Regions from separate parts of the Azospirillum sp. INR13 genome, predicted to be linked through region 1. Evidence: riboswitches for the same ligand, from Rfam matches in the RefSeq annotation. Region 1 holds a riboswitch; the other holds the start of a gene.
What was found. A riboswitch is a leader RNA that binds a small molecule or an ion and turns the genes downstream of it on or off. The one in region 1 is predicted to bind thiamine pyrophosphate.
Positions count from the first base shown of each region.

Region 2: another riboswitch for thiamine pyrophosphate. It lies ahead of F1643_RS07495 (ABC transporter substrate-binding protein); the one in region 1 lies ahead of thiC (phosphomethylpyrimidine synthase ThiC).

Region 1 covers NZ_VUOI01000025.1:1,303-7,110, reverse strand. The annotation lists gene F1643_RS16615 (cation:proton antiporter) at 1-313, shown strand, start outside; gene argB (acetylglutamate kinase) at 396-1,295, shown strand; gene F1643_RS16605 (hypothetical protein) at 1,315-1,614, shown strand; gene F1643_RS16600 (magnesium transporter CorA family protein) at 1,657-2,640, shown strand; TPP riboswitch at 2,733-2,866, shown strand; gene thiC (phosphomethylpyrimidine synthase ThiC) at 2,987-4,744, shown strand; gene greB (transcription elongation factor GreB) at 4,855-5,415, opposite strand; gene F1643_RS23600 (hypothetical protein) at 5,516-5,808, opposite strand, start outside.
Region 2 covers NZ_VUOI01000006.1:145,105-150,912, reverse strand. The annotation lists gene F1643_RS07500 (branched-chain amino acid ABC transporter permease) at 1-665, opposite strand, end outside; gene F1643_RS07495 (ABC transporter substrate-binding protein) at 670-1,806, opposite strand; TPP riboswitch at 1,877-1,991, opposite strand; gene F1643_RS07490 (DMT family transporter) at 2,025-2,939, opposite strand; gene F1643_RS07485 (ferredoxin) at 3,181-3,513, opposite strand; gene F1643_RS07480 (ABC transporter permease) at 3,701-4,840, shown strand; gene F1643_RS07475 (ABC transporter permease) at 4,844-5,808, shown strand, end outside.

The sequences.
Region 1 (5,808 bases):
GGTCTTCGCACTTGCAACCCTGGCGACGCTCGTCGGCAAGATGGCCGGCACGACCTTGCCCGCGCGCCTGAGCGGGGAAAGTTGGCCGGACGCCCTTCGGCTGGGCACGCTGATGCCCTGCAAGGGCCTGATGGAGGTGATCGTGCTGACCGTCCTGCTGGAGGCGGGGGTGCTGTCCGGCGCCTGCTTCTCGGCCATGGTGCTGATGGCGGTGGCGGTGACCGCGCTGACCCAGCCGATGACCCGGCTGGCCGGATGGTGGGGCCCGGCCGGCAGGGCATCGGCCGCAGCCGGCCGGCACGGGGGTATGTGACCGTTAAATTGACCCCTAGGCAACCGGCCGGCCTTTCCGTTAAAGAAGCCCGACCGTCCACCCCGACAAAGGGCATCCTCCCGTGCAGACTCCCACCCGTGACGAGTGGCTCGCCAAGGCCCGTACCCTGTCCGAAGCGCTGCCCTACATGCGCCGCTATGCCGGGAGCACCTTCGTCATCAAGTACGGCGGCCACGCCATGGGCGACGCCAGCCTGGCGGAGCTGTTCGCGCGCGACATCGTCCTGCTGAAGCAGGTCGGCATCAACCCGGTGGTCGTCCACGGCGGCGGCCCGCAGATCGGCCAGATGCTGGAGCGGCTGAAGATCAAGTCCAGCTTCATCGACGGCCTGCGCGTCACCGACAAGGAGACGGTCGAGGTGGTCGAGATGGTGCTGGCCGGCTCCATCAACAAGCAGATCGTCGCCGCCATCAACGGCGCCGGCGGCCGTGCCGTCGGCCTGTCGGGCAAGGACAGCAACCTGATCACCGCCCGCCGTCTGGAGCGCGTGCAGCGCGACCCCGACAGCAACATCGAGCGGGTGCTGGACCTCGGCTTCGTCGGCGAGCCGTACAAGGTCAACCCGCAGATCCTGCATGCTTTGGCGCAGTCGGACATCATCCCGGTGATCGCACCGGTCGGCTTCGACGTCAATGGCGACACCTACAACATCAACGCCGACACGGCGGCCGGTGCGGTCGCGGCGGCGGTGAAGGCGGCGCGCTTCTTCCTGCTGACGGACGTCGCCGGCGTCCTCGACAAGGAAAAGAAGCTGATCGAGAAGATGTCGCTGGAGGATGCCCACAAGGCCATCGCCGACGGCACCGCGTCCGGCGGCATGATCCCGAAGATCGAGACCTGCATCGGCGCGGTGGAGCAGGGAGTCGACGCCGCTGTTATCCTGGATGGCCGCGTGCCGCATGCGCTGCTGCTGGAGATCTTCACCGAAGGGGGCGCCGGCACCCTGATCGGCAAGGCCTGACGCTGTTCAAGGGGGGGCGATGACCGACCTGCGCAAGGACCTGCTCCGCCAGATGAAGGCCATCCGCGACCGGATGGACCCGAAGCTGGTGGAGCGCGCCAAATTGGCGGCGTTGGGCAAGGTCCCCTACGACAGCGACTCCGCCAAGGAGGCGGTCGGCCATTTCCTGGATGCCAAGCGGGATGGCGGTGCCTTCCGCCGCAAGCTGGAACAGGCGCTGAAGGCGGAGGGGGAGACGCTGGACCTCGGCACCGAGGCGAAGTCACCCCCGCCGGTTAAACCGCCCGAGAAGCCAAGACGCGGCGGCCGGATGACGTAGGCGCTCCACCCGCCGTCTCGAACCCACGCAAGGAGCACAGCCTTGCTGCATGTCTTCGTCAATGACGGCGGTCTGCTGCGCTGGGCCAGGGAGGCCGCGGACGAGGTGGGGCCGCTGCCGGAGGCTACCGTCTGGCTGGATCTGATCAACCCGACCGCCGAGGACTTGGCGCGGGCGGAGGCGCTGATCGGCACCAGCCTGCCCACCCGCGAGCAGATGGCGGAGATCGAGGAGTCGAGCCGCCTGCGTATCGCCGGTGGTGCCCTGACCATGACCGTCACCGCCCTGGTCTGGGCCGACACCGACGAGCCGCGCATCGCCACCGTCAGCTTCGTGCTGGCCGGGCGCCGGCTGGTCACCATCCACGACATCGATCCGCAGGCACTGCTTGCCTTCCGCCGCCGCGCCACCCATGGGCAGGTGTCCGCCACCCGTGGCGAACTGGTTCTGGCGGCGCTGGTGGACGGGATGGTCGACCGCACCTCCGCCGTTCTGCGGCGGACCGGGGTGGAGCTGGACGTGCTGAACCGCCGCTTCTTCCGCGGGCGCAAGCTGCGCTCGCGCGGCGAAACGCTGGACGATGCCCAGACGCTCAAGCGCATCGGCCATGCCGGCCACCTGATCGGCAAGGCCCGCATCAGCCTGGCCAGCCTGTCGCGCATGACCGATTTCCTGGCGCGCGGCGACGGCTGGAACCCTGGCAAGGCGACGCGGCGCTGGGCCAAGACGACGCTGCAGGATCTGCGGGGGCTCGACCAGTATGCCCGTTTCCTGTCGGGAAAGGTCGCGTTGGCGCTGGACACGGCGCTGGGCCAGATCAACGTGGAGCAGAACGAGATCGTCAAGATCGTCTCGGTCCTGACGGTCCTGCTGTTTCCGCCGACCCTGGTCGCCAGCATCGGCGGCATGAACTTCGAGGAGATGCCGGGAACCGACTCGCTTTTCGGCTATCCCAGCGCCCTGGGGCTGATGCTGCTGTCGGCGCTGCTGCCGATGATCTATGTCCGTCTGAAACGTTGGATGTGACGCTGCATCCATACAGAACGGCTTGACAGTACGAACTGCTGATCGTCCGCGGTTCTTTCCTTTTGACAGGGTCCGTCCGTCCCGGCAGGATGGGCGCATTCCAGGGGGGTCCCGACAGGGGGCTGAGATACCAACGGCCGGACGGCGCCAAGCGTCTCCGGCAGCGTGGTGACCCTTCGAACCTGATCCGGGTCATACCGGCGAAGGGAGGGACCTCGTGACGGGCCGCAAAGGCCCCCGTCCGGCCGTAGCGACGCCCGCCATATCGGGAAACGGCCCGCACGAAGACACCGCACCTCCGTCCGCAGTCCCGGGTTTGTCCGCCCAACTCCGACGGAGAAACCCAATGCCTAAGGACCTCAACGAATCCGCCATCCGCATTTCGACCGGCCCGCTGCCGTCGTCGCGGAAAATCCATGTGCCGGGCACGCGTTTTCCCGACCTGCGCGTCGCCATGCGCGAGATCGCGCTGTCGGGCGGCGAGCCGCCGCTGACCGTCTTTGACGCCTCCGGACCCTACACCGACGAGGCCGTGGCGATCGACGTGCGGGCCGGTCTGGCCAAGCACCGCCGCGACTGGATCCTGGCCCGGGGCGATGTGGAGACCACCGACAGCGGCGTGCTGCGCGCCAAGGGTGGCGGGGCCGTCACGCAGATGGCCTATGCCCGCGCCGGCATCGTCACCGCGGAGATGGAATACATCGCCGTTCGCGAGAATATCGGCCGCGCTGCGGCGCTGGAATCAGTCCGAGACGGCGAGGATTTCGGAGCCGGGATTCCCGACTTCATCACCCCGGAATTCGTTCGCGACGAGGTGGCGCGCGGGCGGGCGATCATCCCCTCCAACGTCAACCACTCCGAGTCGGAGCCGATGATCATCGGCCGGAACTTCCTGACCAAGATCAACGCCAACATCGGCAACTCCGCCGTGACCTCCTCGATCGAGGAGGAGGTGGAGAAGATGGTCTGGGCGATCCGCTGGGGAGCGGACACGGTGATGGACCTGTCCACCGGTGCCGACATCCACCAGACCCGCGAATGGATCCTGCGCAACTCCCCGGTTCCCATCGGGACGGTGCCGATCTATCAGGCTCTTGAGAAGGTGAAAGGCAGGGCCGAGGACCTGACCTGGGAACTGTTCCGCGACACGTTGATCGAACAGGCGGAGCAGGGCGTCGATTACTTCACCATCCATGCCGGCCTGCGGCTGGCCCATATTCCGCTGACTGCCAAGCGGGTGACCGGCATCGTTTCGCGCGGCGGCTCGATCATCGCCAAATGGTGCCTGGCGCATCACCGCGAGAGTTTCCTCTACGATCATTTCGCCGACATCGTCGAAATCTGCCGCACGTATGACGTGGCCCTGTCGATGGGCGACGGGTTGCGGCCGGGCAGTCAGGCCGACGCCAACGATGCCGCTCAGTTCGCCGAGCTGGAGACCCTGGGCGAACTGACCAAGATCGCCTGGGCGCGTGACGTGCAGGTGATGATCGAAGGGCCGGGCCATGTGCCCATGCACAAGATCAAGCACAATGTGGAGAAGCAACTGGCTCTGTGCGGCGAGGCGCCCTTCTACACGCTGGGGCCGCTGGTGACCGACATCGCACCGGGCTACGACCACATCACCAGCGCCATCGGTGCGGCGATGATCGGCTGGTTCGGCACGGCGATGCTCTGCTACGTCACGCCGAAGGAGCATCTGGGCCTGCCCGACCGTGACGACGTGAAGGCCGGCGTCATCGCCTACAAGATTGCCGCCCATGCCGCCGACCTCGCCAAGGGCCACCCGGCGGCGCGACTGCGCGACGACGCCATGTCTCGGGCCCGATTCTCCTTCCGCTGGCGCGACCAGTTCGCCCTGTCGCTCGATCCCGAGACGGCGATGGCCTACCACGACGAGACCCTGCCGGCCGAAGGGGCCAAGACCGCGCATTTCTGTTCGATGTGCGGACCGAAATTCTGTTCGATGAAGATCACGCAGGAAATCCGCGACGCCGCGGAGTCTGGCATGGCCGAGATGTCGCAGAAGTTCCGCGAGGTCGGGCGGGGAGATTTACCAGCCGGCGGAGTGAGTGAAGTCTCGGCAGTGATGCCCCCTCCCTAACCCTCCCCTCTTCGAGGGAGAGGGGGCCGCCGCCGTACTCAGGCAAAGCTCCTACCCCCTCTCCTGCCGAAGGCGGGAGAGGGATGGGGAGTGGGCATCAACGCCCCCACTCACCCCGCATACCTGATCTCCAGCACCTCCACCTGCTCCATCCCTGCCGGGGTGCGGACATCCACCAGATCGCCTTCGCGGGCTTTCAGCAGCGCGCGGGCGATGGGGGAAATCCAGCTGACATGACCGCGGTCGGGATCGACCTCGTCGGCGCCGACTATCGTGATCGTGTTCTCGGATCCGTCCTCGCGGGCATAGGTGACGGTGGCTCCGAAGAAGACCTGTTCGCGGTTCTTCTGGTCCTGTGGATTGACCACCACCGCCGATTCCAAGCGCTTGTTCAGGAAGCGGATGCGACGGTCGATCTCGCGCAGGCGTTTCTTGCCATAGAGATAATCGCCGTTCTCCGACCGGTCGCCGTTGCCGGCGGCCCAGGAAACCACCTCCACCACCTTCGGCCGCTCCACCCGCAGCAGGTGGCGCAGTTCTTCCTGCATGCGCTGGAAGCCGGGCGGCGTCATGTAGTTCTTGAAGCCCTGCGGAAGCGGTGCCGGATCGTCGAGATCGTCGAGTTCGCTTTCGGGGGGCGTGTCGTTCTCGCGGGTGAAGGCCTTGCTCATGGTCCGACCTGTCCTGTGGCAGGGAGATAACGTCCGGGAAAAGGAAAAGGCGCCTCGCGGCGCCTTTTCCTTTTCCAGAGGTCCCAACTGGCCGTGCGGCTTACCGCTTCCACCAGCCGCGGCGCGGCTTGTCGAGGCATCGCCGTTGTCGCCGGCCGCAGCAGGAGCTGCAGCAGGTTCCGAAGCGGCTGCCGGAGCCGGTTCGGGCGCTGCCGGAGCGGCGGCGGGAGCGGCTTCGGCCGGAGCTTCGGCAGCGGCCTTGCGCTTGCGCGACGCCTTCTTGGCCGGAGGCCGTGTCGGTCGCGACCTCAGCCGGTGCTTCCGCCGCGGCGGCCTTGCGCTTGCGGCCCTTGGCCGGCGCTTCGGCGACCACAGGCGCGGCAGCGGGAGCGG
Region 2 (5,808 bases), on a different contig from region 1:
AAAATCAGGTCGCCGCCCGCGGTCGGCGTGACGAAATAGCGGTTGGCAAGCAGCAGCCCCGCCGCCCCGGCACAGGCGGACCCGATGGCGAAGGTCACCAGGATCATCGCGGTGACCGGCACGCCGCAGGCCCGCGCCATCTCCGGGTCCTGTGCCGTTGCGCGCAGCCGGCATCCCAGCTGCGTGCGGGCGAACACCCATTGCTGCGCGCCGATCAGCAGCGCCGCCACCGCGACGATGGCGAGCGACTGCTCGGGAACCGCCAGCCCGCCTATGTAAAGCGTGTCGTCGCCGAACAGCGGCGGTGCGGCGCGCGGCTCCGGCCCGAACAGGATCGCGGCGCCGTTCTGCAGTATGATGCCGATGGCGATGGTGCTGATGAAGACCGACACCGGCGGCCGGCGACGCAGGGGCAGATAGGCCATCAGGGCCAGCAGCAGGCCCAACCCCGCCATCAGCGCCAGCACCACCGGCAGCAGGGCGATGCCCGGCAGCGGGATCAGCGGTGCCAGCGCCACCGCCAGCAGCCCGCCGGCCATGACCAGATCGCCCTGGGCGAAATTCACCGCCGAGGTGGCGTTCAGGACCAGCACGAATCCCAGCGCCACCAGCGCATAGGCCGCCCCAAGCGCCACCCCGTTGACCAGCAGTTGAAGCGCCGCCATCCGCTCACTTCGCCGCGAGCGCGGGGTCGTCGTACCGCTTCGCCAGCACCGGCACGCGGCTGGTCCCGTCATAGCAGACGATGACGGCGGAATGGGCCATGTTGCCCTTGCCATCGGATTTGTAGGTCATGGCGAGGCCCTTGAAGGTCTCCGACGAAAGAGCCTTGGCGATGGCATCCGGCGTCCGGGCGCCGGCCTTCACCGCTTCCAGCACCATGGTCATGCCGTCATACTGGCCGAGTGCGAAGGCATCCGGCTCCTTGCCGAAGGCGGCGCGGTAGGCGTCGGTGAAGGCCTTGACCTCCGGCGTACCGCCCGAGATGGGCGAGGCCGCGGTCTCGGCACAGACGCCCTTCAGCTCCGCCGGCTCCAGCAGGGCCGCGGTGCTCGGTTGATGCATGGCGGAGCCGGCGACGATGGGCACCGCCACCCCGCTGGACGCCGCCTGCCGCAGCAGCAGCGCGGTCGGGCCGGAGTGCAGATGCAGCATCAGCACGTCGGGCTTGGCGGCCAGTGCCTTGGTCAACACCGGCAGCAGATCCTTGGCGGCGGGGTCCACCCCCTCCTCGAAGACGGGCGTGACGCCCAGTGCCTTGAAGGCGGCGTCGAGATGCGTCTTGCCGCTCTGCCCGTAGGCGGTGGTCTGGTAGATGACGGCCGGCTGCCGCTTGCCCAGCTCCTCCACCACATAGCGGGCGTGGGCGGCCTTGGTCACGGCATCGCCGGGGAAGAAGCGGAAGACCCAGGGGTTGCTCTGCTCGGTGATCGACGCGGTGCCCGACACGGTGACCAGCGGCAGCTTCAGTTCCTGCGCCAGCGGCAGCATCGCCAGCATCTGGGTGCCGAGCATGCTGGCGGCGACCGCCCCGACCGTGCCGCTGCCGGCGGCGCGCTCCAGCGCCGTCACCGCCGCCTCGGGCGAGGTGCCGGTGTCGACGACCTCCGACGCGATGGCGATGCCGGCCGGCGTCTGCTTCAGCGCCAGGACCGCACCGTTGCGCTGGCTGGTTCCCTCCAGCGACAGGAAGCCGGTCAGCGGCACCAGCACCGGAAACGACAGCGTGTCGTCGGCCCGCGCGGCGGACGACAGACAGGACGATGCGGCCAGCAGGCCGATCAGGAGGGAAAGCGCGCGCCGCATGACCAAACTCCTTCCACACGCGCCGGCAAGCGGAGCGACGCGGAGGGGACGGAGCATTTGCAGGCGATCCGTCGGGTTCCGGTCGGCTCCCTTCGCCGGCATGACCCGGATCAGGTTCGATGGGTGTTGTCTCAGCCCGCGCATCCGCCGATCCGGCATCCGCACGGGCACCCCAGCCGTGAACAGGCGGCGAGAGTGTCGCCGCCGGGCCTGTCCTGTCAAGAACCCAGCCGGCGGCGCGCCACCGCGGTTTCACGATGCAGGATGTAGAGCCCGCTGCCGATGATGACCATGGCGCCAAGCAATACCGGCGCGGTCGGCAGGTCGCCGAACACCATCCAGCCGAACAGACTGGCCCAGACCATGCCGGTATATTCGAAGGGCGCCACCACGGCCGGTGGCGCACGGCGGAAGGCCTGGGTGAGCAGCACCTGCGCCCCGGCGCCGATTGCGCCGACCAGCGCCATCAGCCCCAACGCGTAGGCGGTCGGCGCGGTCCAGACGGGAATGGTCAGCGCGCCGCTGACCACCGTCGTCGTCAGCAGCAGATAGAGCACGATGGACGCGCTGGTCTCCGTCCGCGACAACCCGCGCACGGCGAGAGCGGCCAGCGCATAGAACAGGGCGGCGCACAGCCCGACCAGCACAGGCACCAGCGGCGCCCCGGCCGACGGCTGCGCCATCACCACCACGCCGCCGAACCCGACCACCACCGCGGCCCAGCGCCGCCAGCCCACCGGCTCCCCCAGCAGCGGAGCGGACAGAGCGGTGATGAACAGCGGCCCGGCGAAGCTCAGCACATAGACGTCGGCCAGCGGCAATTCCCGGAACGCATAGAAGAAGCACCCCATGGAGATCAGCCCGGCGAAGGCCCGCCAGACATGCCCCCAGGGCCGCCGCGTCCGCATCGCCGCGATCCCGCCGCCCCGCCACAGCGTGTAGCCGCCCACCAGCAGGAAGGCGACCAGGGAGCGCACGAACATCAGCTGCGGCACCGGGTAGTCGGCTGTCAGGAACTTGATCAGCGTGTCCATCGCCGCGAACAGCAGGATCGCGCCGAGGAAGCAGCCGACGGCATAGGGAACCGAATCGGCCTCGGCAGGCAGCAGGTCGGCGGTCTCGGCGTCGGTCATGGGGTCGGTTCGGGCGGGCAATGGCGGGGGCTGCCCACATTATGGGCAAATTCGCCCGCGTCCCAATGCCGCAACCGCAGGTCTGGTAGGCGTGGGGTTTTAGAAGTGTGGGCTTCGATTGCCTCCACCTATCCTCCCCCGCTGGGCGGGGGAGGGACTGCCGCCACCTTTCAAAACAAGCACTGCCCCCTCCCCCGCCCTGCGGGGGAGGGTTGGGGTGGGGGCACCGTCAGCCCACCCCTCACCGCGTCAACACCATCACCAGCCGCTCCACCGGCACATCCTTCACCAAATGCGACTCGACGATCTCGTCGATGTCCTCCGGTGTTTCCGGCCGGTACCAAATGCCTTCAGGATACACCACCATCAGCGGCCCGGCGGAGCAGAAGCCGAGGCAGCCCGTCAGCGCCATGCCGACATCGGCGAGCCCCTTGCCCTGAATCTTCTGGTCCAGGCGCTGCCACAGCGGATGCGCACCCTTGGCGGCGCAGCTGCCGCGCGGATGGCCGGGCGGGCGCTGCTGGGCGCAGCAGAAGACGTGATGGCGGAAGGTCTGCGGCAGGTCGAGCGGCATCGGGCATGCTCCATAACCATAATTTTCATATGGGTAAAAAGCATGCCAGAATGCTGCGCTGCGGCAAGACTTTTGTGACGCTTCCAAGTCTCAGGACCTCTTGGTTTTTTCCGCGTGACGAAATCCTTGGTCAGCGGCGGGGTTGCCGGTTAAGAATCCCCGGCAAGGGGCAATCCAGGAGACGCCGGTGCTGCTGAGCGGGTCGGGGAAGGGTCAGCCGGGCGTCGTGCCGGGCTGGGTCGGGTATGCGCTGCTGCCGGTACTCAACCTCGTCGCGGCTTTCGTGCTGTCGGGGCTGGTGATCCTGGTGATCGGCGAGAACCCGGTGGACGTGCTGTCGCTGCTGGTGACGGAGGCTCTGGGATATCCGGAGGCCATCGGCTACACCCTCTACTACACCACCAGCTACATCTTCACCGGGCTGGCGGTGGCCATCGCCTTCCATTGCGGGCTGTTCAACATCGGGGGCGAGGGGCAGGCCTATCTGGGCGGGCTCGGCGCCGGGCTGGTGGCGCTGGCGCTGACCGGCTGGCCCTGGCCGGTGGTGGCGCTGCTGGCGATCCTGGCGTCGGCCCTGTTCGGCGCCGCCTGGGCCTTCATCCCGGCCTGGCTGCAGGCCAAGCGCGGCAGCCACATCGTCATCACGACGATCATGTTCAACTTCATCGCCGCGTCGATCATGACCTGGCTGCTGGTGGACGTGCTGATCCGCCCCGGCAGCCAGTCGCCGGAAACCCGCGAGTTCGATCCCGGCGTCTGGCTGCCGTCGATGGACCGGGCGCTGGGCTGGCTCGGTATCGCGATTCCGGCCTCGCCGCTGAACCTGTCCTTCCTGTGGGCGCTGGCCTGCTGCGTCCTGTACCACCTGTTCCTGCGCCGGACCCGCTGGGGCTACGAGCTGCGCACGGTGGGCCGGAACGAGCGGGCGGCGGTCTATGCCGGTATCTCCCCTGCGCGGAACATCATCGTCGCCATGCTGATCTCCGGCGCCCTGGCCGGCTTCGTGGGCGTGAACGAGATCCTGGGCGTGCAGCACCGGGTGATCCTGAACTTCACCGGCGGGGTCGGCTTCGTCGGCATCGCCGTGGCGCTGATGGGACGCAACCATCCGGTCGGGATCATTCTGGCGGCCTTGCTGTTCGGGGTTCTGGCGCAGGGCGGCGGCCAGCTGTCCTTCGAATACCCCACGATCAACCGCGAGCTGGTGATGGTCATCCAGGGTCTGGTCATCCTGTTCGCCGGTGCCATGGAAAACCTGTTCAAGCCGCAGGTGGAGGCACTGTTCCGCCGCCGCGGTGTCGCCACCGCTGGCACGGGGAGGAGCTGAGCGATGGAGGACGCGCTTCTTCTGGCGCTGCAACTGCTGGGCGCCACGATCCGCGTGGCGACGCCGCTGGTGCTGGCCGCCTTCGCCGGCATGTATTGCGAGCGGGCCGGCGTGGTCGACATCGGACTGGAAGGCAAGATGCTGGCCGGCGCCTTCTTCTCCGCCGCGGTCGCCTCGGCCACCCTCAATCCATGGATCGGGCTGCTGGCCGGCATCGCCGCCGGGGTGGCGCTCGCGATGGTCCATGGCTTCGCCTGCATCACCCACAACGGCAATCAGGTGGTGTCGGGCATGGCGATCAACATCCTGGTCGCCGGGCTGGCGCCGACGCTTGCCTATGCCTGGTTCCAGCAGGGCGGCCAGACCCCGCTGCTGCCCGGTCAGGCGCGCATCCCGGCGGTGGAGCTGCCGGGGGCCGACGCGCTGGCCGGCGTGCCCGTTCTGGGGTCGATCTACCGCGAACTGTTCAACGGCAACAACATCCTGATCTGGGTGACGCTGGTCCTGGTGATCGCCACCCATTGGGTGCTCTACCGCTCCCGCTTCGGGCTGCGGCTGCGGGCGGTGGGCGAGAATCCGGCGGCGGTCGACACCGCCGGCCTGTCGGTGGCCAAGCTGCGCTATCAGGCGCTGATCGTCACCGGCGTGCTGACGGGGATGGCGGGGGCCTATCTCTCCACCGGCCATGGCGCCGGTTTCGTCCGCGACATGACCGCCGGCAAGGGCTATCTGGCGCTGGCGGCGCTGATCTTCGGCAAATGGCGGCCGGGGCCGACGCTGTTCGCCTGCCTGCTGTTCGCCTTCACCGACGCGGTGCAGGTGCGCCTCCAGGGCGTCGAATTGCCGGTGATCGGGGTCGTTCCGGTGCAGTTCATCCAGATGCTTCCCTATGTGCTGACCGTGCTGCTGCTGGCCGGCTTCGTCGGCAAGGCCATCGCCCCGAAGGCGAGCGGCATCCCCTATGTCAA